DNA from 3 places in the Cupriavidus phytorum genome. Region 1 is predicted to be linked to each of the others. Evidence: predicted binding sites of a transcription regulator. Region 1 holds the regulator's gene; each other region holds the start of a gene.
The links. The regulator sigma-54, encoded in region 1, starts transcription at its own class of promoters, with help from an activator protein. The targets are predictions, from matches to a motif close to TGGCANGNAANCTGCTTT.
Positions count from the first base shown of each region.

Region 2: the regulator sigma-54 is predicted to act here: its motif matches at 2,336-2,353, upstream of C7416_RS15050 (circularly permuted type 2 ATP-grasp protein).
Region 3: the regulator sigma-54 is predicted to act here: its motif matches at 1,610-1,627, upstream of urtA (urea ABC transporter substrate-binding protein).

Region 1 covers NZ_QKZN01000003.1:53,447-57,589, reverse strand. The annotation lists gene lptC (LPS export ABC transporter periplasmic protein LptC) at 1-116, shown strand, start outside; gene lptA (lipopolysaccharide transport periplasmic protein LptA) at 237-881, shown strand; gene lptB (LPS export ABC transporter ATP-binding protein) at 890-1,690, shown strand; gene C7416_RS08645 (RNA polymerase factor sigma-54) at 1,814-3,292, shown strand; gene hpf (ribosome hibernation-promoting factor, HPF/YfiA family) at 3,341-3,691, shown strand; gene C7416_RS08635 (PTS sugar transporter subunit IIA) at 4,042-4,143, shown strand, end outside.
Region 2 covers NZ_QKZN01000005.1:188,035-192,177, reverse strand. The annotation lists gene C7416_RS15055 (alpha-E domain-containing protein) at 1-628, opposite strand, end outside; gene C7416_RS15050 (circularly permuted type 2 ATP-grasp protein) at 651-2,126, opposite strand; gene C7416_RS15045 (gluconokinase) at 2,464-2,970, opposite strand; gene edd (phosphogluconate dehydratase) at 3,041-4,143, opposite strand, start outside.
Region 3 covers NZ_QKZN01000005.1:71,565-75,707, forward strand. The annotation lists gene C7416_RS14505 (gamma-glutamyltransferase family protein) at 1-1,228, opposite strand, end outside; gene urtA (urea ABC transporter substrate-binding protein) at 1,682-2,938, shown strand; gene urtB (urea ABC transporter permease subunit UrtB) at 3,132-4,143, shown strand, end outside.

The sequences.
Region 1 (4,143 bases):
TCATGACCGCCAATGGACTGATCTTCAACAACGTCACCCGCGAAGTACAATTGCTCGGCAACGTACGCGGCACCATCATCACCGGGCCGTCCCCCGGCCGTGCGCCAGGGTCCTGACTCCCGGTCCGGCGCAGCCGCCCACGCGGTGCCGGCCGGCACCGCCCTGCAGCGCACGCGCCAAAGTCCGCGCAAACCGCACCACCACGCATCCAGACGCCCTCAAGCAACCCTGCCAACATGACCGCTTCCCTGACGACATCGTCCCGTCGACGCACCGCCCCGGCCCTGATCGCGCTGGCCCTGGCCTTCGGCCTGCTGGCACAGCCTGCCCTTGCCGAGCGCGCGGACCGCGACAAGCCGATGGTGCTCGAGGCGGACAACGCCAGCTATGACGACGTCAAGCAGATCTATACGCTGACCGGCAACGTGGTGCTGACCAAGGGCACCATGATCCTGAAGTCCGACGCCGCCGAGCTGCGCACCGACCCCGAGGGCTACCAGTTCGCCGTGGCGACGTCGAAGCCGGGCAAGCAGGCCTATATCCGCCAGAAGCGCGAAGGCGTCGACGAATACATCGACGGCTGGGGCGACCGCATCGAGTACGACGGCAAGCAGGAATTCTCCAAGCTGATCGGCAATGCCCGCATGGCGCGGCTGCAGGGCGCCAAGCTGCTCGACGAGATCCGCGGCGCGGTGCTGACCTATGACAGCCGCAAGGAACTCTATACCGCGGCGGGCGGCGGCAGCGGCGATGCCGCTGCGGCCAACCCGTCCGGCCGCGTGCGCGCGGTGCTGTCGCCGCGTCAGGACCAGAAGTCCGGCACCGCAGGCGGCTCGCCGCTGGACCTGAAGTCGGCGCCCGCGCCCGCCAACAAACCCTGACCGTACCCATGACCGATACCGCCACCATTGCCGACAAGCCTGTCGTCGAAGCCAACTCCGTCCTGCCCGGCGGCAGCACGCTGGTCGTGCGCCACCTGAAGAAGCGCTATGGCTCGCGCACGGTGGTCAAGGACGTCTCGCTCGACGTCAAGAGCGGCGAGGTGGTCGGGCTGCTCGGCCCCAACGGCGCGGGCAAGACCACGTCGTTCTACATGATCGTCGGCCTCGTGGCGCTGGACGAAGGCGACATCGTGCTCGACGGCGACCACATCAGCGGCCTGCCGATTCACGAGCGCGCGCGCATGGGGCTGTCGTACCTGCCGCAGGAAGCCTCGGTGTTCCGCAAGCTCAACGTCGAGGAGAACATCCGCGCGGTGCTCGAGCTGCAGATCGACAAGGGCAAGCCGCTGGCCAAGGCCGAGATCGAGCGCCGCCTGGACTCCCTGCTCGACGACCTGCAGATCGCGCACCTGCGCAACAACCCGGCGCTGTCGCTGTCCGGCGGCGAGCGCCGCCGCGTGGAAATCGCGCGCGCGCTGGCGTCGTCGCCGCGCTTCATCCTGCTCGACGAACCCTTCGCCGGCGTGGACCCGATCGCCGTGGGCGAGATCCAGCGCATCGTCAGCTTCCTGAAGGCGCGCAATATCGGCGTGCTGATCACCGACCACAACGTGCGCGAGACGCTCGGCATCTGCGACCACGCCTACATCATCAGCGAAGGCACGGTGCTGGCCGCGGGCCAGCCCGAAGACATCATCGCCAATGACGCCGTGCGGCGCGTCTACCTGGGCGAGAACTTCCGCATGTGACAAGACGGCTGCCCGGCGCGGGCAGCCATGGCCGCGCGGCGGGGAGAGCCAGCGGCGATCACGGCGCATAAGCGATAGCAATTTCCGTTCCAACATCGGAAAGATGCGCATAAAATAGGTCGCATGAAACCGTCGCTACAGCTCCGCCTCTCCCAGCACCTGGCACTGACCCCGCAGCTGCAGCAGTCGATCCGGCTGCTGCAGCTTTCCACGCTGGAACTGCAGCAGGAAGTCGAACAGGCGCTGACGGAAAACCCGCTGCTCGAGCGGGAGAACGACTGGATCGAAAGCCCGCTGCGCGTGGCCGCCGATGGCTCGGTCAACGTACAGAGCGCGCCCGCGCCCGCCCCCGCCGAGCCCCAGGGCAATGGCGACGCCCGCGCCGAAGGCGCCGCCGATGACAGCTACGGCGACAACAGTAGCGGCGACGACTACGGCAACAGCGACTGGAGCCTGGACGACTTCGCCCGCCGGCCGCAAGGCGACGAGGACGAAAAGACGCCGATGCAGCTGCGCGATGCCGAGCCCACGCTGCGCGAATACCTGATGGAGCAGCTGACGCCGCTGAAGATCTCGGCGCGCGACAAGGGGCTCGCCATCTTCCTGATCGAATCGCTCGACGACGATGGCTACCTGAGCGCCTCGCTCGAAGAGATTTGCGCGGAACTGCCCGAAGAACTCGAGTTCGACCCCGACGAAGTCCACGCCATCCTGACGCTGCTGCAGAGCTTCGACCCGGCCGGCGTGGGCGCGCGCAATGCCGCCGAATGCCTGGCGCTGCAATTGCGCCGCCTGACCCACCCGCAGCGCGAACTGGCGCTGACCATCGTCACCCATCACCTGGAACTGCTTGCGGTACGCGACTACACGCGACTGAAGAAGGCCCTGCAGGTCGATGAAGTCGCGCTGAAGGCCGCGCATGATCTGATCCGCTCGCTGGCGCCCTACCCGGGGCACGCGTACAGCCGCCCCGAAGCCGATTTCGTCGTGCCCGACGTGTTCGTGCGCAAGAGCGGCGGCGGTTGGATCGCACAGCTCAATCCGGATGTGATGCCGAGGCTGCGCATCAACGATATGTATGCGCAGATCCTGCGCGGCGCCAAAGGCGAGACCGGCACCGCGGGACTGCAGCAGAAGCTGCAAGAGGCACGCTGGCTGATCAAGAATATCCAGCAAAGGTTCGACACCATCCTGCGTGTCTCGCAGGCCATTGTCGAGCGTCAAAAGAACTTTTTCACCCACGGTGAAATCGCCATGCGCCCCTTGGTTTTGCGGGAGATTGCCGATACACTGGGTTTACACGAGTCAACCATCTCCCGGGTGACGACCAATAAATACATGGCCACGCCGATGGGTACTTTCGAACTGAAGTACTTCTTCGGCAGCCACGTGTCCACCGAAACCGGTGGCGCGGCTTCATCAACGGCCATCCGCGCCTTGATCAAGCAACTGATAGGAGCCGAAGACCCGAGGAATCCCCTTTCCGACAGTCGCATCGCCGAACTGCTGGGTGAGCAAGGCTTCGTTGTCGCACGCCGCACCGTTGCCAAATATCGCGAAGCCCTGAAGATCCCCGCAGTGAATCTCCGCAAGTCTTTGTAGCCGAGCCCACCGCCTGCCTGGTGAGGCTCTTTCAGAAGGAGAAGCGCTATGAACTTCAAGATCAGTGGACACCACCTGGACATCACGCCCCCTCTGCGTGAGTACGTGGAAACGAAGCTGGAGCGAATCGTCAGGCATTTCGATCAAGTCATTGGCGTTAGCGTGCTGCTCTCTGTCGACAATCACAAGGAAAAGGACCGGCGTCAGTACGCGGAAATCAATCTGCATCTAAAGGGCAAGGACATCTTTGTCGAGGCGCATCACGAAGACCTGTATGCGGCGATCGACGCACTCGTCGACAAGCTGGACCGTCAGGTGATTCGCTACAAGGATCGCGTGCAAGGCCACGACCGTGAAGCGGTCAAGTACCAGATGGCCGCAGCGCAAATGCAGCAATAAACCCGTGCCCGGCAGCTCCGCAGAGGGCTGCTGAACCAAGGATTCCACAGGCAAGCCGCGCCACGAAGCGCGGCTTTTTTGCGCCCTGGCACAGTGCCGGCTGTGGCAGCGGAGCAAACCTTGCCACGCATGGAAGCCGAAATGTTCGCAAGCGCAGCGTCAAGGTGTATGCTGCGCCATACAAAGAGAGAGAAATCGTGGCCGCGCCTGCACGCGCTGCACCGCACAATGCAAGGGTAGCCGCTGCTCTATAATGGGCCGGACGTCTTCCCCGCGCTGGCGGCGGTCAGGGAGGCAGCCGCTGCCCGGCGGAACGATCCGCCCGCTAACTGAAATCCTGCGCATCGCCCATGAATCGTTTGGCCAAATTGCTGCCACCCGGCAACATCACCCTCGACGTCAGCGTCACCAGCAAGAAACGTGTGTTCGAGCAGGCCGGGCTCCTCTTCGAG
Region 2 (4,143 bases), on a different contig from region 1:
CCGCCCAATGATAAAAATCGTTGTGGGCGCCCTGGTCGGGATTGGCCTCGGGCTCCTCGCCCTCCCGGCCGTTGGACGCCTGGAACTTGACGTCGAGAATGCGCGCGGTATTGTCGGCGCGCTCCAGGAAGGTGCCCAGCCGCATGAAATGAAAGGCATCGTCCTTGAGCATGGTGCCGAACTGTACCCCGCGCGCCAGGTGCGAGCGGAACTTGACCCATTCGAAGAAGCGCGCCGGGTCTTCCTTCAGCACGCCGTCGGCAATCAGCCGCTGCACCTCCAGCCAGGTGGTGTTGACGGTTTCCCAAACCTCGGTGGTGAGCGAGCCGCGCACCGCGCGCGCGTTCTCGCGCGCCGCGCGCAGACAGCTCATGATCGACGAGGCATTGGTCATGTCGCGCACCATGAAGTCGATCACGTCGTCGCGCGACAGCAGGCCGTACTTGTGGTCGAACACCTCGGTCAGCTCCGAGATATCGAGCATGGCCCACCAGCCCTGCTCGGCCACTTCAGCCGATTGCGGCAGCAGCGAGGTCTGGTAGTTGACGTCGAGCATGCGCGCGGTGTTCTCCGCGCGCTCGGTGTAGCGGGCCATCCAGAACAGGTGGTCGGCGGTGCGGCTCAGCATGCGGGCTCTCCCGAATCGTCGTTCATCGTTCCAGCACCCAGGTGTCCTTGGTGCCGCCACCCTGCGAGGAATTCACCACCAGCGAACCCTCGCGCAGCGCCACGCGCGTCAGCCCGCCCGGCACCATGCGCACCTCCTTGCCCGACAGCACGAACGGGCGCAGGTCGATATGGCGCGGCGCGATGCCGGCCTCGACATAGGTCGGGCAGGTCGACAGCGCCAGCGTGGGCTGCGCGATGTACTGCTCCGGCCTGGAGCGGACCACCTCGCGGAAGGCATCGATCTCGGCGCGCGTCGCTGCCGGCCCGACCAGCATGCCGTAGCCGCCGGCGCCATGGGTTTCCTTGACCACCAGCTCGGCCATATGGTCCAGCACGTACTGCAGATCCTCGGCGCGCCGGCACATATAGGTCGGCACGTTGCTGAGGATGGCCTCTTCGCCCAGGTAGAAGCGGATCATGTCGGGCACATACGGGTAGATCGACTTGTCGTCGGCGACGCCGGTGCCGATGGCATTGCAGATGGTCACGTTGCCGGCGCGGTAGACCGACAGCAGCCCCGCGGCGCCCAGTGCGGAATCGGGGCGGAACGCGAGCGGGTCGAGGAAGTCATCGTCGACGCGACGGTAGATCACGTCGATGCGTTGCGGCCCCTGCGTGGTGCGCATGAACAGGTGGTTGTCCTCGACGAAGAGGTCGCTGCCCTCGACCAGCTCCACCCCCATCTGCTGCGCCAGGAAGGCGTGCTCGAAGTAGGCCGAGTTGTACATGCCCGGCGTCAGCACCACCACGGTGGGATCGGCGATGGCCTGCGGCGAGACCCCGCGCAGCATGTCGAGCAGCAGGTCGGGATAGTGCGCCACCGGCGCCACGCGGTTGCGCGCGAACAGGTCCGGGAACAGGCGCATCATCATCTTGCGGTTCTCGAGCATGTACGACACGCCCGACGGCACGCGCAGGTTGTCTTCCAGCACGTAGAACTCGCCCTCGCCGGCACGCACCACGTCGATGCCGGCGACATGCGCATAGACGTCGTGCGGCACGCTGACGCCGAGCATCTCGGGCCGGTACTGGGCGTTGTTGTAGATCTGGTCGGGCGGGATCACGCCGGCGCGGATGATGTCCTGGCCGTGGTAGATGTCGTGGATGAAGCGGTTCAGCGCGGCCACGCGCTGGCGCAGGCCTTTTTCCAGCAGCGCCCATTCGCTCGCGGGAAAAATGCGCGGGACCACGTCGAACGGAATGGTGCGCTCGGTGCCGCTGTTGGCTTCATCCTTGTCGCCGTAGACGGCGAAGGTGATGCCCACGCGCCGGAACACCAGGTCGGCCTCGGCGCGCTTGTTGGCCATGGTGCTTTCGGTCTGGCGCGCCAGCCATTCGGCGAAATGCCGGTAATGCGGGCGTACCGCCCCTTCAGGCAAGGCCTGGCCTGCGTGGATCAGCGCCGGCGCCTTGTCCTCGCGCCAGTCCAGCATCTCGTCGAAGTACCGCGCCGCCATGATGGCCGCTCCTCCATGTCGCGGGCGCCGCTGCCGGCCGCCCTGGTTGCCCTGGCTGTCTTGCCCTGCCGCGCGCCGATTGGCGCCAGCGGCGGTGATGCCGTCGAGTCACTGGCCCTTCCAGCATACCCGTGCCGGCGAAAGCCGCAAGGTGGCGCGGCGGGCCGCCCGTGCCACCAATCCCGCGCCGCACCGGCACCGAAACCAGGCTAGCAAGATGCCTGCCAGCGCACGCAAAAACGGCCGCCGGCGAGGCCGGCGGCCGTTTTTGCGAACCATGGAAAAAGCGGGAAGCTCGTCCCGGATCATGCCCCTGCGTGGGCACGTTGGCGGAAGATCAGCGCGCGGCGCCGGCGCCCGGCCGCACGGTGGCCTGCAGGATGGTGTCCACCAGCGCTTCGGGTGACTGGCGGATATCGAGCGCCAGCGCGTCGCCGGGTTCTTCGAGCGTATTGAACTGGCTTTGCAGCAGCTCGGGGTTGAAGAAATGCTCGGTGCGCGCGGACAGGCGCTGGCCGATCAGCGCGGCATCCCCCTTCATGAACACGAAGGTCACGCCGCCATCGGGCGGGGTCAGCCGGTCGCGGTAAGCCTGGCGCAGCGCCGAGCAGGTGAACACATGGGTGCGGCCCTCGGCGCGGGCGGTGTCGATGGCCGCGCGCATCGCGGCCAGCCACGGCCAGCGGTCTTCGTCGGTCAGCGGGATGCCGGCGTGCATCTTGGCCTTGTTGGCGTCGCTGTGGAAGTCGTCGGCGTCATGGAAGCCGCAGCCCAGCCGCTGCGCCAGCAGCTGGCCGACCGTGGTCTTGCCGCTGCCGGAAACGCCCATCAGGATATAGATCATGTCTGCTCCGTCGGTCTTGGTATCGGATGGTGGGACCATCCTTGTCGGTTGCTTGCCTGTCCTGGTCCGTTTATTGTGCGACGGATCGCAACTCGGCGGTACGGCCGTCGGCGCCAGCCGCTGCGGCATCCAGTTCGGACAGGTCGAGTGCGCTGCCGCCCTCTTCCGCGATCCGAGCATGGCGCCGGAACAGGCCGAACAGGCCGCGCCCCAGGCTGAACTGCGCGAACGGATCGGCAGGCGCGCGTGCCGGCGCCCGCGCCGCGAATTCGGCCTCGTCGCCCAGCCATTGCAGCGTGCCGGCGACGGCGTCGACGCGGATGCGATCGCCGTCACGCACGCGCGCCAGCGCGCCGCCTGCCAGCGCCTCGGGACCGACGTGGATCACCGCCGGCACCTTGCCCGAGGCGCCGGACATGCGCCCGTCGGTCACCAGCGCCACCTGGTGGCCGGCGTCCTGCAGCGCGCCCAGCACCGGGGTCAGCCGGTGCAGCTCCGGCATGCCGTTGGCATTGGGCCCCTGGAAGCGCACCACCGCGACCAGGTCGCCGCCGAGTTCGCCAGCGTCGAACGCCGCCTGCAGCGCCCCCTGCGAATCGAACACCCGCACCGGGGCTTCGACCACGCGGTGCTCCGGCGCCACGGCCGAGACCTTGATCACGCCGCGCCCCAGGTTGCCCTGCATCAGCCGCAGCCCACCCTCGGCGGAGAACGGCGCGGCGGCTGTCGCCAGCACCTGCGGGTCGCCGCTCTGTGCGGCGCCGTCGCGCCAGTGCAGCACGCCGTCCGTCATCACCGGTTCCTGCGCATAACGGGCCAGGCCCGGGCCGGCCACGGTCTGCACGTCCTCGTGCAGCAGGCCGGCCTGCAGCAGCTCGCGGATCACGAAGCCGGCGCCGCCGGCGGCATGGAAGTGGTTCACATCGGCCGAGCCGTTGGGATAGATGCGCGCCAGCAGCGGCGTGATGCGCGACAGCAGGTCGAAATCGTTCCAGTCGATGACGATGCCGGCGGCGCGCGCCATCGCCACCAGGTGGATGGTGTGGTTGGTCGAGCCGCCCGTGGCCAGCAGGCCGACCATGGCATTGGCGATCGCGCGTTCGTCGACGATGCGCGCCAGCGGCAGGTAATCGTCGCCGCGCGCGCGCAGCGCGATCGCGCGCTGTGCCGCCG
Region 3 (4,143 bases), on a different contig from region 1:
CGGCATAGGCCAGGTGTCCGGCTTCGCCCATCAGGTGGGCGCCCAGCACGCTCGGCCGGCCGCCGTTCTGGTCGACCAGCGTGGGCTTGTGCGCGGCCATGTCGAAGTTCTCGACGATGCCCAGGATCTGCGCCACCGCGATCCCGCCCGACGACGGCGGCGGCATGCCGCACACCTCGTACTGCCGGTAGGTGGTGCACACCGGCGTGCGCTTCTTGGCCTGGTAGTTGGCGAGGTCGTCGAGCGTGGTCACGCCCGGCGTGGTATTGCCGTCGTAGGTGGTCTGGATCTTGGCGACGATGGCCTGCGCGATCGGCCCGTTCTTGTAGAAGGCGTCGGCGCCGTCCGCGGCGACGGCGCTGAAGACCGCCGCCAGCGCGGGATTGCGCAGCACGGTGTTGACCGCGCGCGGGGTGCCGTCGGGATTGAGGAAGTAGGCAGCCATCTCCGGATCGCGCTTGATATTGGCGACGGTGGCGCTGTCGGAAATCGCCGCAGCCATGCGCGGCGGGATCGCGAAGCCGTCGGTGGCCAGCTTGATCGCCGGCGCGAACAGCTCCTTCCAGGCGGTCTTGCCGTAATCGCGGTGGGCCAGCTCGAGCACGCGCAGCGTGCCCGGGGTGCCGATCGAGCGGCCGCTGCGCTGGGCATTGGGCAGGGGCGGGGTCGGGTCGGTCGCTGACTTCCAGCGCAGGTAGTTCTCGTCGGCCGCGGCCGGCGCGGTCTCGCGGCCGTCGTAGGCGGTCAGCTGCCGCGTCGCCGCATCGAAATGCAGGATAAAGGCGCCGCCGCCGATGCCGGACGATTGCGGCTCGACCAGGTTCAGCACCATCTGCGCCGCCACCGCGGCGTCGATCGCGGTGCCGCCGGCCTTCAGCACGTCGCATGCCGCCTTGGTCGAGACCGGGTTGTTGGTCACCGCCATATAGGTCTTGCTGTAGACCGTGACCTTGGGCGCGTAGCCGGTCGCCTGCTCCGGCGCGTTGGGGTCGCCCGGCAGCACCACGGCCTGGCCGCCGGTACTGCCGTCGAGCTCGCAGCCCGCGGTCGGCGTGACCGGCGGTGGCGGGGGCGGAGGCGGGGGATCGTCGCCGCCGCCGCAGGCGCCCAGGGTCAGCGCCAGTGCCGCCAGCGCCAGCTTGCCGCGGCGCGGGCGCCAGTACGGGGTGGCACGCGGCTGCGGCTGCGGCTCGGCGGGGGATGCGTGGGGGTCGGCAGCGTACGGCATGGTTTCTCCTTCCTTTTGTGTGGGTCCGGGAAATGCCATGGCCGGGTCGACAGGCGGGACCGCGGCCATCTTTCACCGTAGTGCCGCGGCGCGCCGGCCTTAATCATTGAATGTACGGATTTACATGCATTCGAATCCGGGTTTAAGCGCCTGCTTAATCGGCGCTGGCCGGCACGCTGGCACGCCGGCGCTTGCCAATGGCGCCACGTTGGCGCAAGCCGGTTCCGGCAACGTGCGCCATGCACCGGGATCGGACGCGCCGGCCGGCACGCACTGTCGCAGTGCGCTGATTCGCTGCACGGCGATGGTGCGCACGCGCGCGGCAGGCGGCGTCCGGCCCCGCGCACCGCCTGTAGCCGCGCCGCGCGCGCGATATCGCCGTGGCACGCTAGTTGCAGATGCATCACCCCGGGGAGCGTAGTCCCTGACCAACACCATAAACGGGAGCTGCAAATGCAACGACGTGACATGCTGAAGCTGTCGGCGATAGCCGCCGCGGCGATGATCGGTACCAGCCCGCTGGCGCTGGCGCAGTCCAAGGAGCCGATCAAGGTCGGCATCCTGCATTCGCTGTCCGGCACCATGGCGATCTCGGAAACGTCGCTGAAGGACGTGGCCCTGATGACCATCGACGAGATCAACAAGAGCGGCGGCGTGCTCGGGCGCAAGCTGGAGCCGGTGGTGGTGGATCCGGCGTCGAACTGGCCGCTGTTCGCCGAGAAGGCGCGCCAGCTGGTCAGCAAGGACAAGGTGGCGGTGACCTTCGGCTGCTGGACCTCGGTGTCGCGCAAGTCGGTGCTGCCGGTCTACGAAGAACTCAACTCGCTGCTGTTCTACCCGGTGCAGTATGAAGGCGAGGAGATGTCGAAGAACGTCTTCTACACCGGCGCGGCGCCCAACCAGCAGGCCATCCCCGCGGTCGAATACCTGATGAGCAAGGAGGGCGGCGGCGCCAAACGGTTCTTCCTGCTCGGCACCGACTACGTCTACCCGCGCACCACCAACAAGATCCTGCGCGCCTTCCTGAAGAGCAAGGGCGTGGCCGACAAGGACATCGAAGAGGTCTATACGCCGTTCGGCCACAGCGACTACCAGACCATCGTCGCCAATATCAAGAAGTTCTCGCAGGGCGGCAAGACCGCGGTGATCTCCACCATCAACGGCGATTCCAACGTGCCGTTCTACAAGGAGCTGGGCAACGCCGGGCTCAAGGCCAAGGACGTGCCGGTGGTGGCGTTCTCTGTCGGCGAAGAAGAGCTGCGCGGCATCGACACCAAGCCGCTGGTGGGCCACCTGGCCGCGTGGAACTATTTCATGTCGGTCAAGAACCCCGAGAACGACGCCTTCCGCAAGCAGTGGGCGGCGTGGGTCAAGGCCAACAACCTGCCCGGCGGCGACAAGCGCGTGACCAACGACCCGATGGAAGCCACCTACGTCGGCATCCACATGTGGGCGCAGGCGGTGAAGAAGGCCGGCAGCACCGATACCGCCAAGGTGCGCGCGGCCATGTACGGCCAGACCTTCAAGGCGCCGGACGGCTTCACCCTGACCATGGGCGAGAACCACCACCTGTACAAGCCGGTGATGATCGGCGAGGTCAAGGCCGACGGCCAGTTCGCGGTGGTGTGGAAGACGCCGAAGGCGGTGCGCGCGCAGCCGTGGAGCCCCTTCATCGCGGGCAATGAAGGGAAGCCGGACAAGGCGATGTAAGGCGGTCGACTTCCCTCTGTTTGGCTCCCCTCTCCCGCTTGCGGGAGAGGGGCTGGGGGAGAGGGCCGGCGCTGGCAATTGTGACGGCGCTCACTTCGTCATAGATGCCGGCCCTATCCCCCGACCCCTCTCCCGCGCGCGGGAGAGGGGAGTGTGCACTCAGTTTGCCAACACTCTCGCAATCGCCAGCCCTATGCGCAATCCCTTATCCGTTCGAGTCGTGCCCTGGCTGCGCGCCCTGCTGGCAGCGCTGCTGCTGGCCTCGGCGCCCTGGGCCACGGCACTGACGCAGGCCGACCTCAAGCCGCTGGCCGAAGACGACTTCGACGCCAAGACCGCCGCGCTGTCAGCCCTGGCCAAGGCAGCGCCCGCCGCAGCCGGCCCGATCCTGCAGGCGCTGCAGGACGACACCCTGCAATACGCGCCGTCGGTCGGCATGGTGCGCCAGGACGGCGACAAGCTGGTCGATGCGATCACCGGCAAGCCGGTTTCGGTCAAGGCCGACGAACTCGAGTCGCTGACCCTGAACAACAGCCTGCGCGCGCTGATCGACAGCGCCGCCAGCAGCCTGCTGCTGCAGTCGCCCGACATCGGGGTGCGCGCGCAGGCGGTGGCCACGCTGCGCGAGCAGCCGGAAAGCGCGTCGCTGGCGGCGGTGGAAGCCGCGCGCAAGGCCGAGGCCGATGCCGGCCTGCGCGCCAGCCTGGACGTGATCTGGGCCAACCTGGTGCTGGCCGATGCGCCCGATGCCACCACCCGCGAGGCGCGCCTCGAAGCCATCCGCATCCTGGGCCGCGACAGCAACCCCCAGAGCCGCCAGAAACTGGCGCCGCTGGTGGAGCGCGACAGCGCCGGCCGCTACCGCGAGCCCGACGGCAGCGTGCGGCTGGCCGCGCAGCGGGCGCTGGACACGCTGCAGCGCGACCAGCGCCGCGCCGAAGTGATCGGCAACCTGTTCGCCGGGCTGAGCCTGGGCAGCGTGCTGCTGCTGGCCGCGCTAGGACTCGCCATCACCTATGGCCTGATCGGCGTGATCAACATGGCGCACGGCGAATTCCTGATGATCGGCGCCTATGCCACCTACGTGGTGCAGTCGCTGTTCCGCGCCTATGCGCCGGGCGCGCTCGACTGGTATCTGCCCGCGGCGCTGCCAGCTTCGTTCCTGGCTGCCGCGATGGTGGGCTTCGTGCTGGAGCGGCTGGTGC